Linked DNA regions of Saccharothrix violaceirubra. The protein of the gene in region 1 interacts with the protein of each later gene in a pairwise test. Links are inferred from orthologs where the notes say so. Each region holds a gene or a part of one and is shown in the gene's direction. Other genes may lie near its edges.

Region 1 (8,920 bases):
GCGAGTCTCGGTCTCGGTTCCACCGTCGAACACGTCGACCGGTTCGTGGCCGCGTTGCGGTCGCTGGTCGTCGACGGTCCGCGCTGGGACTACGAACTCGTGGACGGCCGGTGGACGCCCGTCGGCGACCCGCGTGCACTCCCGCCGTTCCTGCACTGAGGGCGTGTTGGACAATGTGCGGGTGAGCACCGACGAGGATGCCGGTACCGGCACCGGGGACGCGGCCACCGCCGACTCCCCGCGGACGTCGGAGACGTCCGCCACGGACCCGGGCACCGGGGACGCCGCGCGACCGTTGCCGAAACGGCGGGTACTGCTGCTGGCCCTGATCGCACCGCTGGTGCTGGCGCTGGACGTGGTGACGAAGATCGTCGCGGTCGACGCGTTGGAGCACGAGCCGCCGGTCGAGCTGTTCGGCGGTCTGCTCTACCTGTCACTGCTGCGCAACCCGGGTGCGGCATGGGGGATGGCCGAGGGTGCGACCGTGATCCTCGCGCTGATCGCGTGCGGCGTCGTCGGCTTCATCATCTGGATAGCGCGCCGGCTGCGGTCGGTCGGCTGGGCCATCGGCCTGGGGCTGGTGCTGGGCGGTGCGCTGGGCAACCTGTCCGACCGGATCTTCCGCGCGCCCGGTCCGCTGCGCGGGCACGTCGTCGACTTCCTGTCGATCGTCGAGCCGTATGGCACGTTCTTCCCCGTGTTCAACGTCGCCGACTCGGCGATCAGCGTCGGCGGCGTCGTGATCGTGCTGATGGCGATGCTCCAGCGCGACTACGACGGCACGCGCATCGAGAAGAAGCCCGCGAGGAAGGCCGCATGAGCGGGTACCGCACGCTGCCTGTGCCGGACGGGCTCGACGGTATGCGCGTCGACGCGGGCCTGGCCAAGCTGCTCGGGCTGTCCCGGACGGTCGTCGCCGCGTTGACCGAGTCGGGCGACGTGGTGCTCGACGGCCGGCCCGCGGGCAAGTCGGACCGCCTCGTGGCCGGCGCGTGGCTGGAGGTCACGCTGCCCGAGCCGGAGCGGCCCGTGGTCGTGCAGGCCGTGCCGGTCGAGGGACTGGTGGTCCTGCACGAGGACGACGACGTGATCGTGGTCGACAAACCGGTCGGTGTCGCGGTGCACCCCAGTCCGGGGTGGACCGGTCCGACCGTGGTCGGCGGGCTCGCGGCGGCGGGCGTGCGGATCGCCACGTCGGGCGCGGCCGAACGCCAAGGCGTCGTGCACCGGCTCGACGTCGGCACGACCGGTGTCATGGTGGTCGCCAAGAGCGAGAGCGCGTACTCCGCGTTGAAGCACGCGTTCAAGGAACGTACGGTCGACAAGCTGTACCACGCACTCGTGCAGGGACATCCGGACCCGATCAAGGGCACGATCGACGCCCCGATCGACCGGCACCCCAAGCACGACTACAAGTTCGCGGTGATGGCCGACGGCAAGCCGAGCATCACGCACTACGAGGTGACCGAGGCTTTCCGTGCCGCGTCGCTGCTGGACGTGCACCTGGAGACCGGGCGTACGCACCAGATCCGGGTGCACTTCTCCGCGTTGCGCCACCCGTGCGTCGGCGACCTGACCTATGGTGCCGACCCCGTGCTCGCCAAGCGTCTCGGCGTCACGCGTCAATGGCTGCACGCGCGGGCCCTGGGCTTCCGCCACCCGGCCGGCGGATCGTGGGTGGAGTACACCAGCGACTACCCGGCCGACCTCCAGGCCGCGCTCGACCTGCTCCGCGCCGAGGGCTGACGGGTGCGCCGGTGATCAGGTCGTGATGATCACCGGCGGCGGTCCTAGTCGTCGACCGTCCAGACCAGCGTGTTCAGGTCGGTCTCCGGTCGCGCGCTCCAGCGGACCGACGTGACCGGCGTGTTCTCCGGCAGTACGTACACCGTGTGCCCGCCCGCCGTCTCGCCCGGCTGCACGCCGATCTTGTGTGCCGGTCGCGACGACAGCGACACGGGCGCTTTGGCGACCGCCTCGCCGCTCGCGGTCATCAGCACGAGGTACATGTCCGGCAACGCGTTGAACGGCACCGATCCGATGTTGGACAGCTCGGTGTGCACGACGACCGCGCGTTCGCCGGCGCCCAGCTTGTAGCCGGCGGCCGTGAACAGGAAGTCGGCCGGGTCGACCACCTCGACGAGCTGGATGGTGAACCGGGCGCCTTCGAGGCCCTCGGTCTCCAGCGTGCCGCCGACCTTGCCGGTGCGGGCACGGGGTGCGCCCGGTCCTTCGCCGCGTACCCAGCCCGCGGACTGCGGCGGGCCCCACGTGCTCATCGGTTCGGGTACGGGTGTCTGCATGGGCACCGGGCCCGACGGGTGCTGCACGGGAACGGGGCGGCTCGGCGGTCCGGGCTGATAGGCGCCCGACGGGGTGCCGCGGACCGTGCCGGGTGCGTACGAGCCCGACGGCGTGCCGCGCACGCCCGACGGTCCCGCGTAGTTGCCCCACGCCACGCTGTTGGCCAACGCCTTGCGGATGCCGTTGGGGTCGCATTCCACGCCGACGAGCAGGGGGAGTCCGCTGCCCGAGAGCGTGATCAGTCTGGTGGCGGCCTCGCGCGGGTCCATGCCGAGCCGTGCGGCGACTTCGTGAACGGCAGCACGACCCATCTCGGCGATCATGGCCAGGAGACGGGCATCCACGGGGTCCGGCGCTACCACGCCTGGAACGCTACCCGTCCTGGCCGGTCGACGCGCCACTGCCCCGCGGCGCGGCGTGCCGCGATTCGATCACGCCCGCCGATCGCGTGATCCGACACGGTGATCCGTTCCGTGCCCGCACACGACACGCGACCTGGGTGCGTGACGTCGCGGGAGACGCGACACAAAGTGCGTGATGTCTCAGGCGATGCGATACGAGCGCGTGACGTCTTGGGTGATGTGACACGGGTAGGTGACGCGGACCGGCGTACCGAGGCGGTACGTGGCGCGTGCGTGTGCACAGCGATGTGCGGCGGACGGTTTGGTGCGTGGTGGCGTGTCGATAACCGTGTTTCAGCGCATGCAGGTGTGCGCGACGCGGACTCGCGCGCAAGGTCGTGTGCGGCAAGCGAACGCGCGTCCTGGATGCGGACCGGCGCGCCGTGACACCGGGCGTGCCGCCAGAGGCGGTCGGGTGCGATGGATTAGGCTCGTCCCCTTCTCGCCCGCGCGCTTCGACCCGGGTCAACTGCGAGCTTCAGGGGGTAGGGTGGCCGACTCGTTTGTGCACCTCCACGTGCACACCGAGTACTCGATGCTCGACGGTGCGGCGAAGCTGAAGGACATGTTCGCCGAGTGTGAGCGGCTGGGAATGCCGGCCGCCGCGATCACCGACCACGGCAACATGTACGGCGCCTACGACTTCTACCGGCAGGCGACCGCCGCCGGGATCAAGCCGGTGATCGGCATCGAGGCATACATGGCGCCCGACTCGCGGTTCAACAAGAAGCGCGTGCTGTGGGGAGACCCCGGACAGAAGTCCGACGACGTGTCCGCGTCCGGTGCCTACACCCACCAGACGATCTGGGCCCGGACCGCCGAGGGCCTACACAACCTCATGAAGGTCGCCAGCCGCGCCTCGACCGAAGGTCAGCTGGGCAAGTGGGCCCGCATGGACGCCGAGTTGATCGCCGAGCACTCGGCCGGTCTGATGGCGACCACCGGCTGCCCGTCCGGCGAGGTTCAGACCCGCCTGCGGCTCGGGCACGAGAAGGAGGCCCTGGAAGCCGCCGCCAAGTGGCGTGACATCTACGGTGCCGACAACTTCTTCGTCGAGTTGATGGATCACGGCATCGAGATCGAGAGCCGGGTCCGCGGCGGGCTGCTGGAGATCGCGAAGAAGCTCCGGATCCCGTTCGTCGTCACCAACGACAGCCACTACACGTTCAAGGAGGACCGCGACGCGCACGACGCGTTGCTGTGCGTGCAGACCGGCAAGACGCTCCAGGACCCGAGCCGGTTCAAGTTCGACGGCCAGGGCTACTACCTGAAGTCGCCGGACGAGATGCGCGCCGTCGACTCGTCGGACGCGTGGCAGGAGGGCTGCCGCAACACGCTGCTGGTGGCCGAGAAGGTCGACACGACCGGCATGTTCGGGTTTCAGAACCTGATGCCGCGCTACCCTGTCCCCGAGGGCATGGCCGAGGCGGACTACTTCCGCGAGGAGGTCTGGGCCGGCATGCGCCGCCGGTTCCCGGAGGGTGTCGACGAGATCCACACCAGGCAGGTGGAGTTCGAGATCGGCGTCATCCTCCAGATGGGCTTCCCCTCGTACTTCCTGGTCGTCGCCGACTTCATCAACTGGGCCAAGGAGAACGGCATCCGCGTCGGCCCCGGTCGAGGGTCCGCGGCGGGCGCGCTGATCGCGTACGCGATGGGCATCACCGACCTCGACCCGCTGGCCCACGGCCTGATCTTCGAGCGGTTCCTCAACCCCGACCGCGTCAGCCCGCCCGACATCGACATCGACTTCGACGAGCGCCGGCGCGGCGACGTGATCCGCTACGTCACCGACAAGTGGGGCGCCGACAAGGTCGCCCAGGTCATCACGTTCGGCACGATCAAGGCGAAGGCCGCGATCAAGGACTCGGCCCGCGTGCTGTACGGCCAGCCCGGCTACGCGGTGGCCGACCGGATCTCCAAGGCGATGCCGCCCGCCGTCATGGGCAAGGACATCCCGCTGGCGGGCGTGTTCGACCCGCAGCACAAGCGGTACACCGAAGCCGCCGAGGTGCGCGCCCTGTACGAGACCGACCCGCAGGTCAAGGAGATCATCGACACCGGGCGCGGCCTGGAGGGCCTGATCCGCAACGCGGGCGTGCACGCGTGCGCGGTCATCATGTCCGCCGAACCGCTGATGGACCACATCCCGGTGTGGAGGCGTCCGCAGGACGGGTCGATCATCACGCAGTTCGACTACCCGACGTGCGAGACGTTGGGCCTGCTCAAGATGGACTTCCTCGGTCTGTCGAACCTCACCACGATCGACGACGCGCTCAAGAACATCGCCCTGAACGGCAAGGGCGACGTCGACATCACCACTGTCACGCTGGATGACAAGAAGGCGTACGACCTGCTCGGTCGCGGTGACACGCTGGGCGTGTTCCAGCTCGACGGCAGCGCGCTGCGCGACCTGCTGCGGCTGATGCGCCCGGACAACTTCGAGGACGTCTCCGCCGTCATCGCCCTGTACCGACCCGGTCCCATGGGTGCGAACTCGCACACGAACTACGCGCTGCGCAAGAACCGGCAGCAGGAGATCGTGCCGATCCACAAGGAACTCGAAGAGCCGCTGGCGGACATCCTTGACACCACCTACGGCCTGATCGTGTACCAGGAGCAGGTCATGGCCATCGCACGGAAGGTCGCGGGCTATTCGCTGGCCCAAGCGGACTTGTTGCGTCGTGCCATGGGCAAGAAGAAGAAGGAGATCCTGGACAAGGAGTTCGTCGGCTTCGAGAAGGGCATGCTCGACAGCGGCTACTCGCCCGAGGCCATCAAGACCCTGTGGGACATCCTGGTCCCGTTCGCCGACTACGCGTTCAACAAGGCGCACTCCGCCGCGTACGGCCTGATCGCGTACTGGACCGCGTACCTCAAGGCGAACTACCCCGGCGAGTACATGGCCGCGCTGCTCACCACGAACTCGGACAACAAGGACAAGTCGGCGATCTACCTCGCCGAGTGCCGGCGCATGGGCGTGACCGTGCTGCCGCCGGACGTCAACGAGTCGCAGCGCGAGTTCGTCGCGGTCGGCGACGACATCCGGTTCGGACTCGGCGCGATCCGCAACGTCGGCGCGAACGTGGTCGACGCGATCATCAAGGCACGCAAGGAGAAGGGCCGGTTCGCGGACTTCTCCGACTTCCTGCGCAAGGTCGATGCCACGGTCTGCAACAAGAAGGTCGTGGAATCGCTGATCAAGGCGGGTGCGTTCGACTCGCTCGGCCACCCGCGCAAGGGCCTGCACATGGTGCACGTCGAGGCGGTCGACGCGGTCATGCTCACCAAGAAGGAGGAGGCGCGCGGCCAGTTCGACCTGTTCGGCGACGGCGGTGGCGACGACGGCGTCGGCAGTGTGTTCGACGTGAAGATCCCGCAGGAGTACTGGGAGCCCAAGCACCAGTTGACCCTGGAACGGGAGATGCTCGGCCTGTACGTGTCGGGACACCCGCTCAACGGCGTCGAACAGGTGCTGGAGTCCTATTCGGACGCTTCCATCGCGCGCATCCTCGAAGGCGACGTGCCCGACGGCACCCAGGTCACGCTCGGCGGCATCCTCGCGTCGGTGACCCGGCGGGTGAACAAGAACGGCGAGTCGTGGGCGTCCGCTCAGTTGGAGGACCTCGCCGGTGGCATCGAGGTGCTGTTCTTCCCGAAGAGTTACATCGTGCACGGCATTTCGGTGGTGGAGGACGCCATCGTGCTCGTCAAGGCCCGCGTGGCCAAGCGCGAGGACCGGGTCTCGCTGATCGCCAACGACCTGGTCGTGCCGGATCTGTCCGAACTGGGTGCCCAGGCGTTGCGGCTCAAGGTGAACGCCGCGCGGTGCGACAAGAAGCTCGTGGCCTCGTTGAAGGAGGTCCTGGTCGCGCACCCCGGCACCACGGAGGTCCACCTCAACCTGGTGATCAACGCCGGGCGCAACACGATGCTCAAGCTGGACGACGCGTTGCGGGTCAGTCCGACCCCGTCGCTCATGGGTGACCTCAAGGCGCTCCTGGGACCGGGGTGCTTGGGCTGAACGGGTGACATTTCCACCCCGGGGGGACGAGAGCGCCACTCGGTTCGTTGAGTGAACAGGGTTAACTGAGCAACGGTCGACCCGGACGAACCGAGGAGGGGTTTCCGCATGGGGGAGACGATCGCCGGTCTGGAACGGTTGGGACTGGAGTATTTCCAGGATCCGCACGCGTTCCACGCCCGGCTGCGGGAGCACGAACCGGCCACCGAGGTGGTGCTCCCGCGTGGCCTGAAGGTCTGGCTGGTCACGCGCTACGACGAAGCACGCATGGCGTTGGGGGACGCACGGTTCAGCAAGGACCACCGGCAGTTCCCCGACATGGTGACGCGCAACCACGTCGGAGAGGCCGGACCGGCGTTGTTCGACCAGAGCCTCGCCGCGCACATGCTCAACATGGACGCCCCCGACCACACCCGGCTGCGGCGGCTGGTCACCAAGGCGTTCACCGCACGCCGGGTCGAGCAGTTGCGTCCCCGCGTGGCCCAGATCGCCGACGAACTGCTCGACGGGGTCGCCGACGGGGCCACCGTGGACCTGATCGACGCGTTCGCGTTCCCGCTTCCCATCACGGTGATCTGCGAGATGCTCGACGTGCCTGGCGACGAGCGCGACGACTTCCGCGAGTGGTCGAACGTGCTCGTGTCCGGCAACGACCCCGAGGCGATGGGGCAGGCCGGTCCGGCGATGGCCGCCTACCTGGGGCGACTGGTGCAGTACAAGCGGGACAACCCCGGCGACGACTTCTTCTCCGCGCTGGTGCACGCGTCGGAGGACGACGACCGGCTCACCGAGGGCGAGCTGATCGCGATGGCGTTCCTGCTGCTCGTCGCCGGGCACGAGACCACGGTGAACCTCATCTCGAACGGTGTGCTCAACCTGCTGCGCCACCCCGACCAGTTGGCGGCGTTGCGCGCCGACCGGACGTTGGTGCCCGGTGCCGTCGAGGAGTTCCTGCGCTTCCAGGGGCCGGTGAACCAGGCGACGTTCCGCTTCACGACCGAGGACGTCGAGATGGGGAACGTGACCATTCCCCGGCACAGCGTCGTGATGGTGTCGCTGTTGTCGGCCAACCGCGACGAGACGCGGTTCCCCGACGCAGACTCGTTCGACATCACCCGGCCGCCCGGCGGGCACGTCGCGTTCGGTCACGGCATCCACTACTGCCTGGGCGCGCCGCTGGCCCGGCTGGAGGGCGAGATCGCGGTCGGCGCGCTGCTCGACCGGTTCGACCTGGCGCTCGCCGCCGAGCCGGAGACGTTGCGGTGGCGGGAGAGCACGCTCATGCACGGGCTGTACTCGCTGCCCGTTAGCCTCACCCGACGTGGAGCACGATGAGCTGCTGAAGCTGGACCGGGCGCACGTCTGGCACCCGTACGGCCCGATGCCGGGCACCCTGGAGCCGTTGGTCGTCTCGTCGGCTTCGGGTGTCCGGCTCCGGCTCGACGACGGGCGTGAACTGGTCGACGGCATGGCGTCGTGGTGGTCGGCGATCCACGGCTACCGGCACCCGGTGCTCGACGCCGCGATCACCGACCAGCTCGGCCGGATGAGCCACGTCATGTTCGGCGGGCTGACCCACGAGCCGGCCGTCGCGCTCGCGACCCGGCTCGTGGAGATCACGCCCGAGCCGTTGCAACATGTCTTCCTGTGCGACTCCGGGTCGGTGTCGGTCGAGGTCGCGATCAAGATGGCGTTGCAGTACTGGCGGTCGCGCGACCGGCCGGCGAAGCGGCGGCTGCTCACGTGGCGCGGGGGCTATCACGGGGACACGTTTCAGGCCATGTCGGTGTGCGACCCCGAGGGCGGGATGCACTCCGTGTGGCAGGGACTGCTCGCCGACCAGGTGTTCGTGCCTCCGCCGCCGGCCGCGTTGGACACCGCGTACGTGCAGGAGTTGTCCGACGCCTTGGAGCGGCACGCGGACGAGGTCGCGGCCGTGATCGTCGAGCCCGTGGTGCAGAACGCGGGCGGGATGCGGTTCCACGATCCGCGTTACCTGCACGTGTTGCGTGAGCTGACGTTGGCGCACGACGTGCTGCTGATCTTCGACGAGATCGCGACCGGGTTCGGGCGCACCGGGGAGCTGTTCGCGGCCGACCACGCCGGGATCTCGCCGGACATCCTGTGCGTCGGCAAGGCGATGACGGGCGGGTACCTGTCACAGGCCGCCGCCCTGTGCACGCCGCGGGTC
Region 2 (3,034 bases), 5.4 Mb from region 1 along the record:
ACGTCGAGTCTGCTCGTCGACTGGTGACGGGCCGGACGCGAGCTGCGACGTGGAGCACGACCCGTCGAACTTCCCCGCAGGGTGAATCGAACGTATGCGCGACAGCGGGTTCGGTCCTTTCCGGCTGGAAATCGGTGGTTCCGGTCCGGTGAACACGTGTTTCACCGGCCAAAACGGCTGGTAGATCGAGTGAGCGGGGTCGGGTACCCATGCCGTGGCGGACACCGGTTACACTGGACTCGGACCTCGTGCGGCACACATCTCGCGAACCTCCCCAGGGCCGGAAGGCAGCAAGGATAAGCGGGCTCTGGTGGGTGTGCGGGGTCCCCTTCTTTTGTCGGACCCTCCCGGTAAGGTCCCCGGCGTGGCGCTCGCCCTCTACCGCAAGTACCGACCGGCCACCTTCGCCGAGGTGGTCGGGCAGGAGCACGTCACCGATCCGCTGCGCACGGCGCTCGGAGCCGGTCGGGTCAACCACGCCTACCTCTTCTCCGGGCCGCGCGGGTGCGGGAAGACGTCGTCCGCGCGCATCCTGGCCAGGTCGTTGAACTGCGCGAACGGGCCGACGGCCGATCCCTGCGGCGAGTGCAACTCCTGCGTCGGGCTCGCGCCCAACGGGCCGGGCAGCGTCGACGTGGTCGAACTCGACGCCGCCAGTCACGGCGGTGTCGACGACGCCCGCGAGCTGCGGGACAAGGCGTTCTACGCGCCCGCCGAGGCGCGGTACCGGGTGTTCATCATCGACGAGGCACACATGGTCACGACGCAGGGCTTCAACGCCCTGCTCAAGATCGTGGAGGAGCCGCCCGAGCACCTGATCTTCATCTTCGCGACCACCGAGCCGGACAAGGTCCTGCCGACGATCCGCTCGCGTACGCACCACTACCCGTTCCGGCTGATCCCGCCGGTCGCGATGCGGGCGTTGCTGGAGCGCAACTGCGCGGCCGAGGGCGTCGCGGTCGACCCGGCCGTGCTGCCGCTGGTGATCCGCGCGGGCGGCGGGTCCGCCCGTGACACGCAGTCGGTGATGGACCAGCTCCTGTCCGGCGCGGGACCCGGCGGTGTGACCTACGAAGGTGCCATCTCGCTGCTCGGCGTGACCGACGTGGCGTTGATCGACGAGGTCGTCGACGGCCTCGCGACGGGCGACGGGTCGGCGGTGTTCGGCACGATCGACCGCCTGGTCGACGCCGGCCACGACCCCCGCCGGTTCGCGTCCGACCTGCTGGACCGCCTGCGCGACCTGGTGCTCATGCACGCCGTGCCGGACGCGGCCGACCGCGGCCTGGTGTCCGCGCCCGCCGACCAGCTCGTGAAGATGGCCGCCCAACGCGAGGCGACCCGACCGGCGACCGTGACGCGCTGGGCCGAGGTCCTGCACCAGGGCCTGACGGAGATGCGCGGCTCGACCGCACCCCGCCTGCTGCTGGAACTGGTCTCCGCACGCATGCTGCTGCCGTCGGCCAGCGACGCGGAATCGGCCGTGCTGCAACGCGTCGAGCGCCTGGAGCGCTACGGCCCGCCCGCCGGCGCCGTACCCGCCTTGGCCTCGGCCACGCCACCTCCCGCCGATACCCGCTTCCAACGCCCGTCCCAACGCACCGCCTCCGCACAGGCCCAGGCCCAGGCCCAGGCCGCACCCGACCAGGCCCCCGCCGAGCCGGACGCCGCCGAGCCGGACCCGGGTACGCGGGACGCGGGCGTCCCAAGGGAATCCACCGGGAGCCACCCCTCCCAGACCGCGACGCCCGAGAGCCGCACTCCGGCCGCTGCCACCCGGAACAGCACTTCCCAAAGCCAGGAAGCAGCCACCCAGTCCGGACACACCCAGGCCACCCAGCCCGAGACCGCCCAGGCCCGACCCGTCCAGGCGCGATCCGTCCAGCCCCAGCCCGGCCAGACCCAAGCCCGTCCGACACCGGCCGGCACGGGGCAGGCCGGCACCAGTCAGGGCGTCAACGGCCAAGGCGTCACCGGGGGAGCGGCCGACGGTTGGCCCGCGACCAGGCCCGTTCCCGGGCAGGAACCCGCCGCCCACGACTCCCGCCCGCAGAACACCGGCACCCAGCCCACCCCCACGGCGACCGGCGCCAACACGACCGGCACCGACATCGCCACCGACACGGGGATCGGCACCGACTCCGACACCGGCATCGACGTGAACGAGGTCCGCCGCCGCTGGCCCGACCTGCGTGCCTCGGTACGCACGACAAGCCGCAGCACCGAGGCCATGCTCACCAACGCGACCGTGCTCGACGTCGAGGGCACGGCCGTCACCCTGTCCCACCCGTCGGCACCGCTGGCCCGACGACTGGCCGAACCCCGCAACTGCGAGGCGATCGCGGCGGCGTTCACGGCCGTCTTCGGCGGCACGTGGCAGGTCCGCTGCGTCCACGGCGACGCGTCCGCCGCACCGACGCGCCCAGCCGCACCGCAACGCCCACAACGCCCGGTGCCCACGCGCGCGAGCCAGGCCCAGCAGACGCCGCGCACCCCGCCGACCCGCCCGTCGGCAGCCGACGACGTCCCACTGCCCCCCGAGCCGTCCGACCCCGAAGAACCCGAGCCGGAGCCGGTCGACGAGGAGGAGATGCTCGCCGAGGCGGCCCGCCCGGCCGATCCGGACCGGCAGCAACTCGACCCCGAGAGCGTCGTGCTCCAACTGCTCGCCGAACACCTGGGCGCGCGGCCGTTGAAGGGCTGACGCACGACTACGCTGGTGACAAGACCCCGAAGAGAGGAACCCGCGTGCAACCCGGTGGGCCGAACATGCAGCAGATCCTCCAGCAGGCGCAGCAGATGCAGCAGCAGCTCATGCTCGCCCAGCAGGAGCTCCAGGACGCCGAGGTCACCGGTACGGCGGGCGGCGGGCTTGTCACTGCGGTCGTGTCCGGCGGCGGCGAGCTGAAGAGCCTGAACATCGACCCGAAGGCGGTCGACCCCGACGACGTGGAGACGCTGTCCGACCTGGTCGTCGCCGCCGTGCGCGACGCCAACCGGGCCGCCCAGGAACTGGCCGCCCAGAAGATGGGCC
Region 3 (2,920 bases), 1.2 Mb from region 1 along the record:
TTGCCCTTGTCGCCGCCGCTGTCCACGGCGACGTCGCCGACGTCGTCCGTGCCGAAGAACCGCTCGTAGAAGTACGAGAGCACCAGCAGCACCAGGACGAGGGAGACCAGCCGCCGGAACAGCCTGCTGCCCACGAGGACACGCCACAGGGGCTTGCCCGGTGCCTTGGCGGGCTTCGGGTCCGGCGGGAGCGGCACGGGTGGCTGCGCGCCCGCCGGCTGGGAACTCGGCGGCAGGGCGTGTTGCCCCTGCGCCTGCTGGAAGCGCTGGAACTCCTGGAACCGTTGGAATTCCTGGAACTGCCTGAGCTGTTCCGGGTCGATGTCCGGCTGCTGCGGGCTCCGGGGCGGCTCGTCGGTCACAGGTCACATCATGCCGAATTTGGTCGTGGCTCCGGCCCTTTGCTACGGTTGGCGCGTTCCACCGAAGACCGTCGGTCTTCGTCGATCCCCTGGGATCGGCGAACGAAGGCTCCGCGAGCACGCGGGCGGCCCGCGCAGGAGGACGAGGAAGCAAGGCGGGTTCCGATCCGCTTTCGACGCCCCGTGCCGATCGCGCAGGGGCGTTTTTTCGTGCCTCCGGGCGGCCGGCGTGTTGTCACCCCAGCCCAGAGAGGAGGCGATCATGGCGAAGCCCACCAAGGTTTCGGCCGTCGCCGAGCTGTCGGACAAGTTCCGCGGTAGCTCGGCCGCTGTCGTGACCGAATACCGTGGCCTCTCCATGGCGCAGCTCACCACGCTGCGTCGCGCTCTCGGCGCGGGCACCACGTACACCGTCGCGAAGAACACGCTGGTCAAGCTGGCCGCCAAGGACGCGGGCGTCGAGGGCCTCGAGGCCCTGCTCGTCGGTCCGACGGCCATCGCTTTCGTCGAGGGCGAGCCCGTCGACGCGGCGAAGGCCCTGCGCGACTTCGCGAAGGACAACAAGGCCCTGGTCATCAAGGGCGGCTACATGGACGGCCGCCCGCTCAGCGTCGACGAGGTCACCGCGATCGCGGACCTCGAGACGCGCGAGGTGCTGCTCGCCAAGCTGGCGGGCGCGATGAAGGGGAACCTGGCCAAGGCCGCGGGTCTGTTCAACGCCCCGGCTTCCCAGGTCGCCCGCCTGGCCGCTGCCCTTCAGGAGAAGAAGGCGGCCGAATCGCCCGCCGACGCTCCCGCCGAAAGCTGATCACCGAACCCACGCGTCCGGCTTTCGGGCGTCGCACTAGAAAGGACCGCCGACCATGGCGAAGCTCAGCACCGAAGAGCTGCTCGACGCGTTCAAGGAAATGACGCTGCTCGAGCTGTCGGCCTTCGTGAAGCAGTTCGAGGAGACCTTCGAGGTCACCGCCGCCGCTCCGGTCGCCGTCGCGGCCGTCGCGGGCACGGGCGCCACCGCCGCCCCCGCCGAGGAGGAGAAGGACGAGTTCACCGTCGTCCTGGAGTCCGCCGGCGACAAGAAGATCCAGGTCATCAAGGTCGTCCGCGAGGTCGTCTCGGGCCTGGGCCTGAAGGAGGCCAAGGAGCTGGTCGAGTCCGCTCCGAAGCCGCTGCTGGAGAACGTGGCCAAGGACGTGGCGGACGCCGCCAAGGAGAAGCTCGAGGCCGCGGGCGCCAAGATCTCGCTCAAGTGATCTTGCGTTTCGACGCCTGAACGGGGCGGACATCCTCACGGATGTCCGCCCCGTTCGTTTTTGTGGCCGAACGCGCGATATCACCCGACCGACGTACATCAAGTGATGTCAGTCACATTTTCCGGGCCGCATGGTGGCGGTTTCGGACAGTTCCCTCGATCGAGTCCGCATCCCCGTCAAAGAGTCGCCGTTGCTCACTTCGAGGTGTTTGCGCAGGTCAAGCCCGCCACGCGGAGTAAACGCGCACTGCGCCACAGGGGTGATCGCCGCGTGGCATCTTGACTGCGGGCGTCGGCGGGGTCACTCTGTCGTTGAACACGAGAAAGGTCCTTCCAGGTGCCTCTCGACAGTTGGCGTGCGCGTAGCTAGACTGCCCCTTTGCGCTGCCCTCTTTCCGTTTGCCCTTCGCCGAGAGCTGGATTGCCGGGCATCGCCGCACCCTTGACAGCCGTGCTAGTCCGCTGCTAGTCGGCTAACTGTCCCTGGAAGGACGCATCTTGGCGATCTCTCGCGCGACCAAGGCCACTGCTGCGACCAACTCCACGTCGGGGATCCCCGGAGCGCCGAAGCGGGTCTCGTTCGCGAAGATTCACGAGCCGCTCCAGACGCCCAACCTGCTGGACCTCCAGATCCAGTCCTTCGAATGGCTCACCGGCGACGAGGCGTGGTTCCAGCGTCGCGTCGACGCCGGCGACGAGGCGCCGACGGGCGGCCTCGAAGAGGTGCTGAACGAGATCTCGCCGATCGAGGACTTCTCGGGCTCGATGTCCCTTTCCTTCTCCGACCCGCGCTTCGACGAGGTCAAGGCCTCGACCGAGGAGTGCAAGGACAAGGACATGACGTACGCGGCCCCGCTGTTCGTCACCGCGGAGTTCACCAACCACACGACCGGCGAGATCAAGTCGCAGACCGTGTTCATGGGCGACTTCCCGATGATGACGGACAAGGGCACGTTCATCATCAACGGCACCGAGCGCGTCGTGGTGTCCCAGCTCGTCCGGTCGCCCGGCGTCTACTTCGACACGGCGATCGACAAGACGACCGACAAGGACGTGTTCAGCGTCAAGATCATCCCGTCGCGGGGTGCCTGGCTGGAGTTCGACGTCGACAAGCGCGACACCGTCGGTGTCCGCATCGACCGCAAGCGCCGCCAGCCCGTCACGGTGCTGCTCAAGGCCCTCGGCTGGAGCACCGAGCAGATCCGCGAGCGCTTCTCCTTCAGTGAGACCCTGCTGACCACCCTGGAGAAGGACCACACCGCGGGCACCGACGAAGCGTTGCTCGACATCTACCGCAAGCTGCGTC

What was found. The genes of interacting proteins can lie anywhere in the genome.
Region 2: the proteins of dnaE (region 1) and F4559_RS31560 interact in binary tests that used the Escherichia coli proteins (3 or more experiments, as listed by UniProt). The link is inferred for Saccharothrix violaceirubra from one-to-one orthologs.
Region 3: the proteins of dnaE (region 1) and rplL interact in binary tests that used the Escherichia coli proteins (3 or more experiments, as listed by UniProt). The link is inferred for Saccharothrix violaceirubra from one-to-one orthologs.

The regions. Positions count from the first base shown.
Region 1 is NZ_JACHJS010000001.1:1,446,856-1,455,775, forward strand. What follows is about bases 2,850-6,929. They hold dnaE (DNA polymerase III subunit alpha), read left to right. Parts: upstream 2,850-3,195; coding sequence 3,196-6,729; downstream 6,730-6,929. Other genes in these bases: F4559_RS07355 (cytochrome P450 family protein), read left to right, coding at 6,838-6,929. In the rest of the region: F4559_RS07330 (aminotransferase class V-fold PLP-dependent enzyme), read left to right, coding at 1-159; lspA (signal peptidase II), read left to right, coding at 182-820; F4559_RS07340 (RluA family pseudouridine synthase), read left to right, coding at 817-1,746; F4559_RS07345 (Lrp/AsnC family transcriptional regulator), read right to left, coding at 1,791-2,666; more of F4559_RS07355, read left to right, coding at 6,930-8,064; F4559_RS07360 (adenosylmethionine--8-amino-7-oxononanoate transaminase), read left to right, coding at 8,051-8,920. UniProt on the Escherichia coli protein: DNA polymerase III is a complex, multichain enzyme responsible for most of the replicative synthesis in bacteria. This DNA polymerase also exhibits 3' to 5' exonuclease activity. The alpha chain is the DNA polymerase catalytic subunit.
Region 2 is NZ_JACHJS010000001.1:6,831,442-6,834,475, reverse strand. It holds F4559_RS31560 (DNA polymerase III subunit gamma and tau), read left to right. Parts: upstream 1-364; coding sequence 365-2,704; downstream 2,705-3,034. Other genes in the region: F4559_RS31555 (YbaB/EbfC family nucleoid-associated protein), read left to right, coding at 2,770-3,034; F4559_RS31570 (protein kinase family protein), read left to right, coding at 1-27. UniProt on the Escherichia coli protein: Part of the beta sliding clamp loading complex, which hydrolyzes ATP to load the beta clamp onto primed DNA to form the DNA replication pre-initiation complex.
Region 3 is NZ_JACHJS010000001.1:204,705-207,624, forward strand. It holds rplL (50S ribosomal protein L7/L12), read left to right. Parts: upstream 1-1,225; coding sequence 1,226-1,615; downstream 1,616-2,920. Other genes in the region: F4559_RS01125 (hypothetical protein), read right to left, coding at 1-362; rplJ (50S ribosomal protein L10), read left to right, coding at 625-1,170; rpoB (DNA-directed RNA polymerase subunit beta), read left to right, coding at 2,113-2,920. UniProt on the Escherichia coli protein: The binding site for several of the GTPase factors involved in protein synthesis (IF-2, EF-Tu, EF-G and RF3). Is thus essential for accurate translation.